One region of the Aliivibrio thorii genome, then DNA from elsewhere that is predicted to be linked to it. Evidence: predicted binding sites of a transcription regulator. Region 1 holds the regulator's gene; the other holds the start of a gene.

The links. Region 1 encodes MetJ, which represses methionine synthesis genes. Its sites were predicted from a motif close to TTAGACNTNTANANGTCTAA; they were not measured.
Region 2: a site for MetJ is predicted at 1,200-1,219, ahead of metK (methionine adenosyltransferase). Genes of this name have one in related genera too.

What each region holds. Positions count from the first base shown of each region.
Region 1 is NZ_CM170654.1:321,213-327,588, forward strand. Features, by position in the region: gene AC2IP4_RS01505 (carbohydrate porin) at 1-711, opposite strand, end outside; gene AC2IP4_RS01510 (alpha-amylase family glycosyl hydrolase) at 1,101-3,110, opposite strand; gene metJ (met regulon transcriptional regulator MetJ) at 3,240-3,560, opposite strand; gene AC2IP4_RS01520 (O-succinylhomoserine (thiol)-lyase) at 3,814-4,980, shown strand; gene AC2IP4_RS01525 (bifunctional aspartate kinase/homoserine dehydrogenase II) at 4,980-6,376, shown strand, end outside.
Region 2 is NZ_CM170654.1:2,530,047-2,536,422, reverse strand. Features, by position in the region: gene metK (methionine adenosyltransferase) at 1-1,148, opposite strand, end outside; gene tkt (transketolase) at 1,535-3,529, shown strand; gene epd (erythrose-4-phosphate dehydrogenase) at 3,678-4,697, shown strand; gene AC2IP4_RS11500 (phosphoglycerate kinase) at 4,864-6,027, shown strand; gene fbaA (class II fructose-bisphosphate aldolase) at 6,182-6,376, shown strand, end outside.

The DNA of each region.
Region 1 (6,376 bases):
AACATCAACACCGTAATAGTATAAATCATGAGATGTTAGTGTTTGTCGCCCGTCGGTACCTGGGCCGTTATTAATATCACGATCGGTATCCGCTGCTACAATTGCAAAACCTGCCGTGTTACCTGCGATTTTAGTTTGAATACCAGCACCAACACCTGATGATTGTTTCCAGAACTCGCCAGATAGAGCACTTGCAGAACGGTTTAGATAACGTTGACCACCCCAAATAGACGTATCTTCGCCTAAGTATGATAGCCCGCCAATCTCAACAAAAGTTTCTTTGATTTCAAATTGTGCTGTTGTGTTGTCTTTTTGGCTACCAGGAGATGAATAAGCGTAAGAGTTACCATTACCGTATTCAGAACGTACAACAAAGTCAGACCAAACACCATTTGCGTGCTCGGTGTGTTTTTTGATTACGAATTCAACTTGGTTAGTACTTTTTCCATGAGTACCTGCTGTTTTGTAATCTGGTTTACCAAATTCAGTATCTACTGTTTCGCCATCTACCATACGGAAGTTCATAGATGCGTAACCGTGTACTTCCCAACCATCTGTTAATACATCTGTGCCATTAACTTTTTCAACTTTAGGTGCAGCTTCATCACCAGAGATAACATCTAATGCAAGGTCTGTTTCAGCGAATGCAGCACCTGAAAGTAATGCTGTAGAAACAGCGGCAGCAAGTAATGTGTATTTATTTATTTTCATCTTAAAATCCTATTTCCTTTTTAAAGGATATTTTGATTTGAAAATATTTACTTAACTAAGGCAGTGTAGGGAAGCAAAGTAAACATCGTCGTCGTTATTGAACGAGGGACAGATTAAAAATAAATGACGAGGTTGAAATCCTCCTTCTTTTATAAAGGGGAGGGCGTAGACTGAGGGATGAGAGAATTAGATAGGAGGTCTTCTGTTGATAAAAATCACACTTGGTAGGTGGGATTAGATTTATTTATGAGAGAGAAATCACGTAGGAAGATATTTTGAAATGGGAAATAATGCAGAAACAGGGAAAGTAAAGAAAATAGGAAATAAGCAGAAATGTGAGCTAGCTAATAATAGACCTCATTAGCTAGAAATAGTTCAGTTTCTATTCGCTATTTACACTTCGAAACCATCATTGATTTAGGCTCCCCTTGAGGAGTAAATTCTAAGCTCCATACATAATTACCATCTTCTGGAAGGTAGATTGCAGTATCTTGCCCGTAACCACTGGTAATCAACGTATTGTTTTGCCCTAATTTCGGAGATAAACCATTGGCTGTATACTGTGAAGCCCAATCTTTAGTTGCGTATTGCATTTTATAAGGGCCTCGTTTTTCGTTTATCATAACTTGATAGGTGTCATTCCCTTTGTATTGATAGGCTCTAGGTTCTTTATGACCCCAGCGAGAATCAGAGAAATCACCCACGAGATATAACGTCTCTTTTATTGGGGCGTTAGTATCAGATATCGTCGGATTATCACACTGAGCCATAAAACCACTGCCATACAGAGCTATTTCTTTTGTTGTTGCTTTAGGACCTGCTGCATTTGGTTCTTCTATCTTTAAAAATCGGCTTTCAAAGTTAGATAGAGGAATTGTATATACACCTTCGTTAGGGCTAAATATTTGGCCTGTTAATAAATCGACTAAATTACCTTTTGACGCTATCTGTTCAGCTTTAAGGGAAAGCGTTTGGCTTTGCTCTTGAGTGCTAACCATAAATATAATTGCATTATTCTCTGTTTGTTTATGGTCTATATATACCGCTTTATTTGCAATGATATTGGTTCTAACGCCTTCCGATAATGCTGGGTTTTCAATACGTAAAGTCATTAACTCTGAGACGTAGTTTTTTAAGTTAAGTTGGTCAGGTGTTAGTGTTGCAGTAAGGCCATCTATTTTGGCGGATGACCGAGCGATATGGTCATCACATAATCCTTTGATGGCGCAAGTATCTTTATTTTCTTGATTAGCAAAACCATCGACTTGATCGCCAATTTCATCTCCATAATAAAGCGTGATAGGGCCGGTATAAGCTGCTTGAAATGAAAGAGCTGCTTTGTGTCGGATCCAATAGTCTTTATCACTAGGGTCTGCTATTTCTCCTCGTTGTAATAAATCACCAAAACGGACGACATCATGGTTTCCTAGCATTAGATTTGGAGTGGCATGAGAAGGATAAAGTTCATGCATTTGCATTCCCTCATTAAGCCAATCGCCACCTTTATTCCCTACATTACTTTCATTTACCGCAAAGGTTTCTGTAACTCGAAAACGCAAAGGAAAATCGAATGCAGAGCATAATGCTGGATTTCTTTCTTCTCCATAACCTGTTTCTGTAATGTAGTTTTCGTTATTCCATATCTCTGCCACCATATAACCGAGCGGGTTAACTTGTTCGCCTTTATTATTAATATACGTCGTGTTTTGTGATGCGGTATCAACGGCTTTTCTAATGTTTATCCAAGATTCAGTAGGGACTTGGTAAGCTTGATCTAATCGCCAGCCATCAATCTTTAATTCGGATATCCAATAAGTGGCGACTTCAGAGTAAAAGTCTTCACTCTCAGGGTAATCAACTGGGTTATTGTTGCCACTCGGTAGTAAGCCTGATCGTGATGGCTTAATGAGGCCTTCTTTATGGTGACCAAATACACCATCAAATAAGACATACATTCCGCGTTTATGAGCTTCTTCTACTAATTCTTTTGCTTTTTCTAATGTGCCAAAGCGAGGATCAATTTTGAAGAAATCAGTCGCGAAATAGCCAGTTGCATCCAGCTTATCAGCCCAATGGTCTTGGCCTTCAATTGGTGCTGATTCAAAAATAGGCGTCATCCAAATGGCGTTCATACCTAATGATTGAATGTAATCTAATGAATCAATGATCCCTTGTAGATCACCATTATGATGACTCGGGCCGTAACCTGTGTCATGACCAATGCTGTTATCACCATCAACAAAGCTTTCCACCATGATTTGATAGATGCGTAAATGATTACTTTCTTCCATCATTTGAGGATTGCATTGATAGGTAGAGGTTATTTGTGTTGTTTCTGAGGTTGAGCTACAGGCGCTCAATAGAGAGGTAATAGCGAGCGCTATCGCTGTTTTTGCCATGTTATTTTTCACAGTAAGTCCTTTATAATTATAGTAGGGCACTGTGATTATTTAATAAGCAAATAAAAATGTAATCCTCCTAATTTATTTAAAAAAAGGAGGAGGCAGCAGGAGGAGGTGAAGAGTTACTTACTCGTCATCAAATGCTTCGAATTCAATGCCCATTGCGGTCATTAAAGCTTTAGCTTCTGCGGGAATATCATCAGGGCGATCTTTACGTAAGTCTTCATCTGTAGGTAAAGGTTGGCCTGTGTAAGCGTGAAGAAACGCTTCACATAATAATTCACTGTTTGTTGCGTGACGTAGGTTACTTACTTGGCGACGAGTACGCTCATCGGTAAGAATTTGTAGTACCTTCGTTGGAATTGACACGGTAATTTTTTTTACCTGTTCACTTTTTTTACCATGCTCGGCATAAGGACTTAAATAGTCACCATTCCAATCAGCCATTGCTCACCTTCGTTCTGAATTATTGTTGTTTAAAATAGGATAGGCTAATTCTAGCGATATTTACGGCTATAAGCAAAGATATATAGACGTCTAGAAGTATTGACGTCTCATTTTGTGATGGTAAAGTAGAAGAATATAACTTATGGATTAGATTATATCAGTCATCTTGAATGGAAGAGTAGAAAATTACTGCTTTATATCTCATTCAGGTAATTGGTATCAGACCACTGCCTAGCAGTTTGGAAGGGAAATTATGAGCGAGAGAAAACCTGCAACTATTGCTGTCCGTACCGGCATCGAAACTGACTCACAACATAACGCGGTTGTGCCTCCTATCTACTTATCTACCAATTATAGCTTTTCTGAGTTTGGTGATGTTCCTAAGTATGATTATGCTCGCTCAGGAAACCCAACTCGTACGCAACTCGAAACCACTTTATCTGATTTAGAGTGTGGTGCTGGGGCTGTCGTTACAAACTGCGGAACTGCTGCTCTTAACCTTATGGTATCGGCTTTACTTGGTCCGGATGATCTTATTGTGGCACCTCATGATTGTTATGGTGGTACTTATCGTTTGTTTAATACACGTGCGAACAAAGGTGATTTCCAAACTTTATTTGTTGACCAATCAAATACTGAAGCACTTGATTCAGCTCTTGCAAAAAAACCAAAACTTATCCTATTAGAGACGCCATCTAACCCATTGGTTCGAGTGGTGGATATTGCTGAAATTTGTCAAAAAGCAGCAAAAGTAGGGACTTTGGTTGCGGTAGATAACACCTTCCTTTCTCCTGTACTACAACAACCTCTAACATTGGGTGCTGATTTTGTCCTTCATTCGACAACTAAATACATTAACGGTCACTCTGATGTGGTTGGTGGCGTATTGATAGCTAAAACTCAAGAGCACGCAGATGACTTTGCATGGTGGGGAAACTGTATTGGAGCTACGGGAACGGCTTTTGATAGCTACCTAACTTTACGTGGTATTCGTACGCTTGGTGCTCGTATGCGTGTACATGAAGAAAATGCGATGGAGGTACTTAAATGTCTCCAAGAGCAAGAGTTAGTCGGCACAATTTATCATCCAAGCTTACCTGAGCATCCAGGGCATGAGATTGCAAAGCGTCAGCAAGCAGGGTTTGGTGCCATGTTAAGTTTTGAGTTAAATGGTTCACTAGAGCAGCTTAAGGTCTTTGTAAAAGAGCTAAAATATTTCTCGTTAGCCGAATCTCTTGGTGGTGTAGAAAGTTTGATTGCACACCCTGGCACCATGACTCACCGAGCGATGTCAGATGAAGCACAAGCAGAAGCGGGATTAGCTCCAACACTGTTACGTATTTCTGTTGGGTTAGAAGACAGCCGCGATTTGATTGCGGATCTTAAGCAAGCCTTCCTTATCTCTGCTGAGGTGAAGTAATGACAGGATTAGTACCACGTCAGTTACATAAGTTTGGGGGGAGTAGCCTTGCTGACCCTGAATGTTATCGCCGTGTCGCAACCATTTTAAAAGAGTATTCAAACGATCATGACTTAGTGGTTGTTTCTGCTGCAGGTAACACGACTAACAGGATTTTAGAGTGGATTGATGGTTTATCAAAAGATGGCCGCTTAGCTCATGATGTCTTGGAGTCTTTACGTCAATATCAACAAGGTTTAATTTCAGACTTATTAACTCCTGAAAGTGCAGCGCCTTTACTTGATACTCTTCATGAGGAACTTATTGCTATTGGAAAATTACACGCGCCTTTAACGGACATCCAACAAGCCGACATTCTTGGTCATGGTGAAGTATGGTCATCTCGATTACTTTCTGCTTATTTAAATCAAATTGATTTGCAAGCGGCACCTTTGGACTCTCGTTCTTTTTTAAGAGCTGAACGAGGATGTCAGCCAGAAATTGATCGCGCACTATCGTGGCCATTATTTAAAGAGCAAATGGTTCAACATCCTCATGGTCGACTTGTTATTACCGGTTTTATGGCTCGTAATCAAAACGGTGAGACGGTATTGCTGGGCCGTAATGGTTCTGATTATTCAGCAACAATTATTGGTGCATTGGCTGAAGTTTCTCGTGTAACTATCTGGAGTGATGTTGCTGGCGTATTCAGTGCCGATCCTCGTAAAGTAGAAGATGCTTGTTTATTGCCGTTGCTTCGTTTAGATGAAGCCAGTGAATTAGCTCGATTAGCCGCCCCTGTATTACATAGTCGAACACTACAACCTGTTGCTCAAAGTGCACTTGATTTAAGCTTGCGTTGCAGTTACCAACCTGAATCAGGCTCAACCCGTATCGAACGAGTATTGGCTTCTGGTCGTGGGGCTAAAATTGTTACTTCATTAGAAGATGTGTATTTAATTCAATTAGGTTTTGGGCGTGGGCAGGATTTTGAACGAGTGAAGCAAGAAGTACTTTCTTTACTGACTCGCTCTCAGTTGCAGCCTTTAGCATTAGAGGTTCAAGATGACCAATATACACTTTTATTGGCGTATACCTCTGAAGTCGTGAATGAAGCATTAGATGTTCTACAAAACTCTGCGGTACATGCTGAAATTAAATTGAAAGAAGGCTATTCAATGGTTGCGGCCGTTGGCGCAGGTGTTACTGGGAATGCCATTCATAGCCATGGTTTCTATCATCAATTAAAAAATTGCCCATTAGAGTTTGTATGTGAATCTGAGTCAGGGCTAAGTTTGGTTGCAATTTTACGTAAAGTAGATACAGCCTCGATCATTAACGCCATTCATACACATTTATTTCAAGCTCAAAAAAGAGTTGGGCTTGTGTTATGTGGGCATGGAAATATTGGCTCTCA
Region 2 (6,376 bases), 860 kb from region 1:
ATGCCTGCGAAGTCACGCAGGATGTCAGCTTTGTCAGTTGCTTCCCATGGAAACTCTTCACGACCGAAATGACCGTAAGCTGCTGTCTTCTTGTAGATTGGCTGAAGAAGGTTAAGCATTTCTTGTAGACCGTATGGGCGTAGGTCGAAGTGTTGACGAACCGCTTCAATGATGATGTCGTGAGATACTTTTTCTGTACCAAACGTTTCAACCATGATTGATGTTGGATCAGCAACACCGATAGCGTATGAAAGTTGGATTTCACAACGATCAGCCATGCCTGCAGCAACAATGTTTTTCGCTACGTAACGCGCAGCATATGCTGCTGAACGGTCAACTTTTGATGGATCTTTACCAGAGAATGCACCGCCACCGTGACGAGCTGCGCCGCCATAAGTATCAACGATGATTTTACGACCTGTCAGGCCACAGTCACCCATTGGGCCACCGATAACAAAACGACCTGTTGGGTTAATAAAGAACTTAGTTTCTTTATTTAACCATTCTTGAGGAAGTACTGGCTTAATTATCTCTTCCATTACTGCTTCACGAAGATCTGGAGTGGTTACTGAATCACAATGCTGAGTTGAAAGAACTACAGCATCGATGCCAACAATTTTACCTTGGTCGTATTGGAAAGTTACTTGAGATTTTGCATCTGGACGTAAGAAATCCAGTTTGCCACTCTTTCGTACTTCAGCTTGCTTTTTAACAAGTAGGTGAGAGTAAGTAATTGGTGCAGGCATTAAAATTGGTGTTTCGTTTGTTGCGTAACCAAACATGATACCTTGGTCACCAGCACCTTGATCTTTAGGATCGGCTTTATCAACACCTTGGTTGATGTCTGGTGACTGCTTACCAATTGTGTTTAGTACTGCACAAGAATTAGCATCAAAACCCATGTCTGAATGTACGTAACCAATTTCACGAACGGTTTCACGAGTGATTTCTTCGATATCAACCCATGCAGAAGTGGTGACTTCACCACCGACCATAACCATGCCAGTTTTTACGTACGTTTCACAAGCAACACGTGCTTTTGGATCTTGTTCTAAGATCGCATCAAGTACGGCATCTGAAATTTGGTCTGCAATTTTATCTGGATGACCTTCTGATACTGACTCAGAGGTAAATAGGTGCTTAGCCATGATGAGCTCCACTTCTATAGGTAATAAATTTTAAGAAAATACCCACAGTATATATAAGTCTATACGTTTAACAGTGTAGGTGTTCTTCCATCTAGACGGCCATAATAGAGAAAAATTGATTAATTACAACCCATTTCAATGAATGATATGAATATAAGACATAACCAATCGTTTGCGTTTAATTGTGATAATTATCCATAGAAATAAGGTTTTCTGTCTAAATCGTGAAAAAAAGCGCTTTATTTCCTAAGTAAACGTTTGCAGTCGTTATAAGGCTTTGCGACAATACGGCGCTGCAAATTTAAGTTAATCCATATTTATGGGTAACTAATCAAGAGTTAATGAGCTCAATAAACATATAGTCCTTCGAATTTTCAGGAGCAGGCATGTCTTCACGTAAACATCTAGCAAATGCAATCCGCGCTTTAAGTATGGATGGTGTTCAACAAGCAAACTCTGGTCACCCAGGCGCACCTATGGGTATGGCAGACATCGCTGAAGTATTATGGCGTAGCCACCTAAATCATAACCCACAAAACCCAGAGTGGGCTGATCGCGACCGTTTCATTCTTTCGAATGGCCACGGCTCAATGCTGATTTATTCTCTGCTTCATCTTTCAGGTTACGACCTGTCTATCGAAGACTTAAAGAACTTCCGTCAACTGCATTCTAAAACTCCAGGTCACCCTGAGTACGGCTATGCTCCTGGCATCGAAACAACAACAGGTCCATTAGGCCAAGGTATCACTAACGGTGTTGGTATGGCGATGGCTGAAAAAGCATTAGCTGCACAATTTAACCGTGAAGGTCACGATATCGTTGACCATAATACATACGTGTTCATGGGCGATGGCTGTCTAATGGAAGGTATCTCTCACGAAGCATGTTCTTTAGCGGGTACATTAGGTCTTGGTAAGTTGGTTGCTTTCTGGGATGACAACGGTATCTCTATTGATGGTGAAGTTGAAGGTTGGTTCTCTGACGATACACCTAAACGTTTTGAAGCGTACGGTTGGCATGTAATTCCTGCGGTTGATGGCCACGATGCTGATGCAATTAATGCAGCAATCATCGCGGCAAAAGCAGATCCTCGCCCTACTTTGATTTGTACTAAAACTATTATTGGTTTTGGTTCTCCAAATAAAGAAGGTACACACGATTGTCACGGTGCTCCACTAGGTGCTGATGAAATAGCTGCAACTAAAGCAAAACTTGGTTGGAAGCATGGTGCATTTGAAATCCCTGCTGACGTATATGGCGAGTGGGATGCAAAAGAAGCAGGTATTGCAAAAGAAGCATCTTGGAATGCAAAATTTGATGCATACGCTGCCGCACACCCTGAACTAGCAGCGGAATATAAGCGTCGTGTAAATGGTGGTTTACCTGCTGAATGGGAAGAGAAAGCAAATGCAATCATTGCTGATCTTCAAGCGAACCCTGCAAACATCGCATCACGTAAAGCCTCTCAAAATGCATTAGAAGCGTTTGGAGCTATGCTACCTGAATTCATGGGCGGCTCTGCTGACCTTGCACCATCTAACTTGACCATGTGGTCTGGTTCTAAATCTCTAACGGCTGAAGATTTCTCTGGTAACTACATTCACTACGGTGTACGTGAGTTTGCTATGACAGCTATCATGAACGGTATTGCTCTACACGGTGGTTTCGTACCATACGGCGCAACTTTCCTAATGTTCATGGAATACGCGCGTAATGCAATGCGTATGGCTGCTTTGATGAAAGTTCAGAATATCCAAGTATATACGCACGATTCTATCGGTCTTGGCGAAGATGGCCCGACTCACCAACCTGTTGAGCAGATTGCTTCTCTACGTCTAACACCAAACATGAGCACATGGCGTCCATGTGACCAAGTTGAATCTGCTGTTTCTTGGAAGCTAGCAATTGAACGTAAAGATGGCCCTTCTGCACTTATTTTCTCTCGTCAAAATCTTGCACAACAAGATCGTAACGCAGAGCAAGTAGCTAATATCGCGAAGGGTGGTTACATCCTAAAAGATTGTGAAGGCCAACCAGAGCTAATCCTTATTGCGACAGGTTCTGAAGTGGAGCTAGCGGTTGAAGCAGCGGCTCAATTGTCTGCAGACGGTAAAGCTGTACGTGTTGTTTCAATGCCATCTACAGATGCATTTGATAAGCAAGATGAAGCGTACCGTGAAGCGGTTTTACCATCATCAGTAACTAAGCGTATTGCTGTTGAAGCTGGTATTGCTGATTTCTGGTACAAGTACGTTGGTTTCGGTGGAAAGATCATCGGTATGACAACGTTTGGTGAATCTGCACCTGCAGACGAGCTATTTAAAATGTTCGGTTTTACTACTGAAAACGTAGTAAATACAGCAAAAGAGCTTTTAGCTTAATTAAATAAAAGCATTAGCTTAATTTAGCAATAAGCCATAAATAAGATTGAGAGCGAAGTTATCGAAAGGTAGCTTCGCTTTTTTGATCCTTTAAGAAAAAAGCGAAAAGAGTACAATAGATAGCAAATAAATCTGAGTGAATAGAATTATGTTAAGAGTGGCGATAAATGGATTTGGCCGAATTGGTCGCAGTATTCTTCGTGCTTTATATGAAAGCGGGAAAAGAGATCAAATTGAAGTGGTTGCGGTGAATGAATTATCGCAACCTGAGGGAATGGCACACCTTCTTCAGTATGACTCTACCCACGGGCGCTTTCAGCATAAAGTCACTCATGATCAAGAATATTTTTATATTGATTTACCTAATGGCACTCAAGATAAAGTACGGATCCTGCATCAAGCCGACATTACACTTTTGCCGTGGCATTCATTAGATGTTGATTTAGTATTAGATTGCACTGGTATTTATGGTTCAAAAGCGGATGGTGAAAAACATATTGAAGCGGGAGCTAAGAAGGTACTGTTTTCACACCCTGGCAGCACAGATTTAGATAACACCATCATTTATGGTGTTAATCATGACACTTTATTGCCAGAGCATAGAATTGTTTCCAATGGCTCATGTACGACTAATTGTATTATTCCTATTATTAAAGCCATTGATGATGCGTTTGGGATTGATTCTGGAACGATTACAACCATTCACTCATCCATGAATGACCAACAAGTAATTGATGCTTATCATCCTGATTTACGTCGAACTCGCGCAGCTAGCCAATCTATTATTCCTGTCGATACTAAATTGCATAAAGGTATTGAACGAATTTTCCCGAAATTTTCCAACAAATTTGAAGCTATTTCCGTGAGGGTGCCTACGGTAAACGTCACAGCGATGGATTTAAGTGTAACAATTAATACAAATGTGAAAGTTAATGACATAAATCAAACCATTGTGAACGCATCTCGGTGTACATTACATAACATTGTTGACTATACTGAAGCGCCGCTTGTTTCTATCGATTTTAATCATGACCCCCACAGTGCGATTGTCGATGGTTCACAAACAAGAGTGAGTAATGGCCACTTAGTTAAAATGCTGGTTTGGTGTGATAACGAATGGGGATTCGCAAATCGAATGTTAGATACCGCATTAGTAATGAGAAAATAAAAGCGTCATTCAAACTATTTGTGATGGAAAGAGAAAAAAGATTAATTATCACCTTGAAAAAAGTGAACTCCATCCCTATTTACTGAATAATGCAGTAAGAATTTAATCGGTTTGGCAATGATGCCGAGCTTGAAAACTTTTTATTATTTAATTGAGAGGACAAAAAATGTCTGTAATCAAGATGACTGACCTGGAACTTGCAGGTAAACGCGTATTTATCCGTGCTGACCTAAACGTACCAGTTAAAGATGGTAAAGTAACTTCTGATGCTCGTATCCTTGCATCTCTACCAACTATCAAGCTTTGCTTGGAAGCTGGCGCTAAAGTAATGGTTACTTCTCACCTAGGTCGTCCAACGGAAGGCGAATACAACGAAGAGTTCTCTCTAGCTCCTGTAGTTAACTACTTAAATGACGCACTAGATTGTGACGTTAAACTAGCTAAAGATTACCTAGATGGTCTTGAATTAAATGCTGGTGAGCTAGTTGTTCTTGAAAACGTTCGCTTTAACAAAGGCGAGAAAAAGAACGAAGAAGAGCTTTCTAAGAAGTACGCAGCATTATGTGATATTTTCGTGATGGACGCATTTGGTACTGCTCACCGTGCTCAAGCATCAACTCACGGTGTTGGCATGAACGCTCCAGTAGCGTGTGCTGGTCCTCTTTTAGCTGCTGAACTTGAAGCACTAGGTAAAGCAATGGACAAGCCTGCTCGTCCACTTGTTGCTATCGTTGGCGGTTCTAAAGTATCTACTAAGCTGACTGTTCTTGAGTCTCTATCTAAAATCGCTGACCAACTTGTTGTTGGTGGTGGTATCGCGAACACGTTCATCGCTGCTGAAGGCCACAACGTAGGTAAGTCTTTATACGAAGCCGACCTAGTTGAGACTGCTCAAAAGCTAATGAAAGAGTGTGCAATTCCTGTTGCTACTGACGTTGCATGTGCAAAAGCATTTGATGAAAACGCTGAAGCTGAAATCAAACACGTTTCTGAAGTTCAAGACGACGACATGATCTTCGACCTTGGTCCAGATTCAACAGCTGCTCTTGCTGAAATCATCAGTAACGCAAAAACAATTCTTTGGAATGGTCCAGTTGGCGTATTTGAATTCAAAAACTTTGAAGCAGGTACTGCAGGTATTTCTAAAGCAATCGCTGATTCTGAAGGTTTCTCTGTAGCAGGTGGTGGTGATACGCTAGCAGCTATCGATAAGTTCGGTATCAAAGCTGACGTTTCTTACATTTCTACTGGTGGTGGTGCATTCCTTGAGTTCGTTGAAGGTAAAGTACTTCCTGCAGTAGCAATGCTTGAAGAGCGCGCTAAAGCATAATTATTTAAGAGCGGGAATCTAAACATTCCCGCTTTTTGCGTTTGTTGATGACAATGTTTATTGATACAATAAGAAAAGTTGTGAGCAAACGTTTGCAAAAATTTGAACGTAAGTTTTTTAATTTTAAAACGATAGAATAAATAGGACTATTTCCATGTCTAAGATCTTCGATTTTGTAAAACCTGGTGTAATTTCTGGCGACGACGTACAGAAAGTATTTGAAGTAGCAAAAGCAAACAAATTTGCTCTTCCTGCGGTAAACGTAGTAAACACAGACACAATCAATGGTGTTCTTGAAGCTGCGTCTAAAGTTAAAGCTCCAGTTGTTGTTCAGTTCTCTAACGGCGGT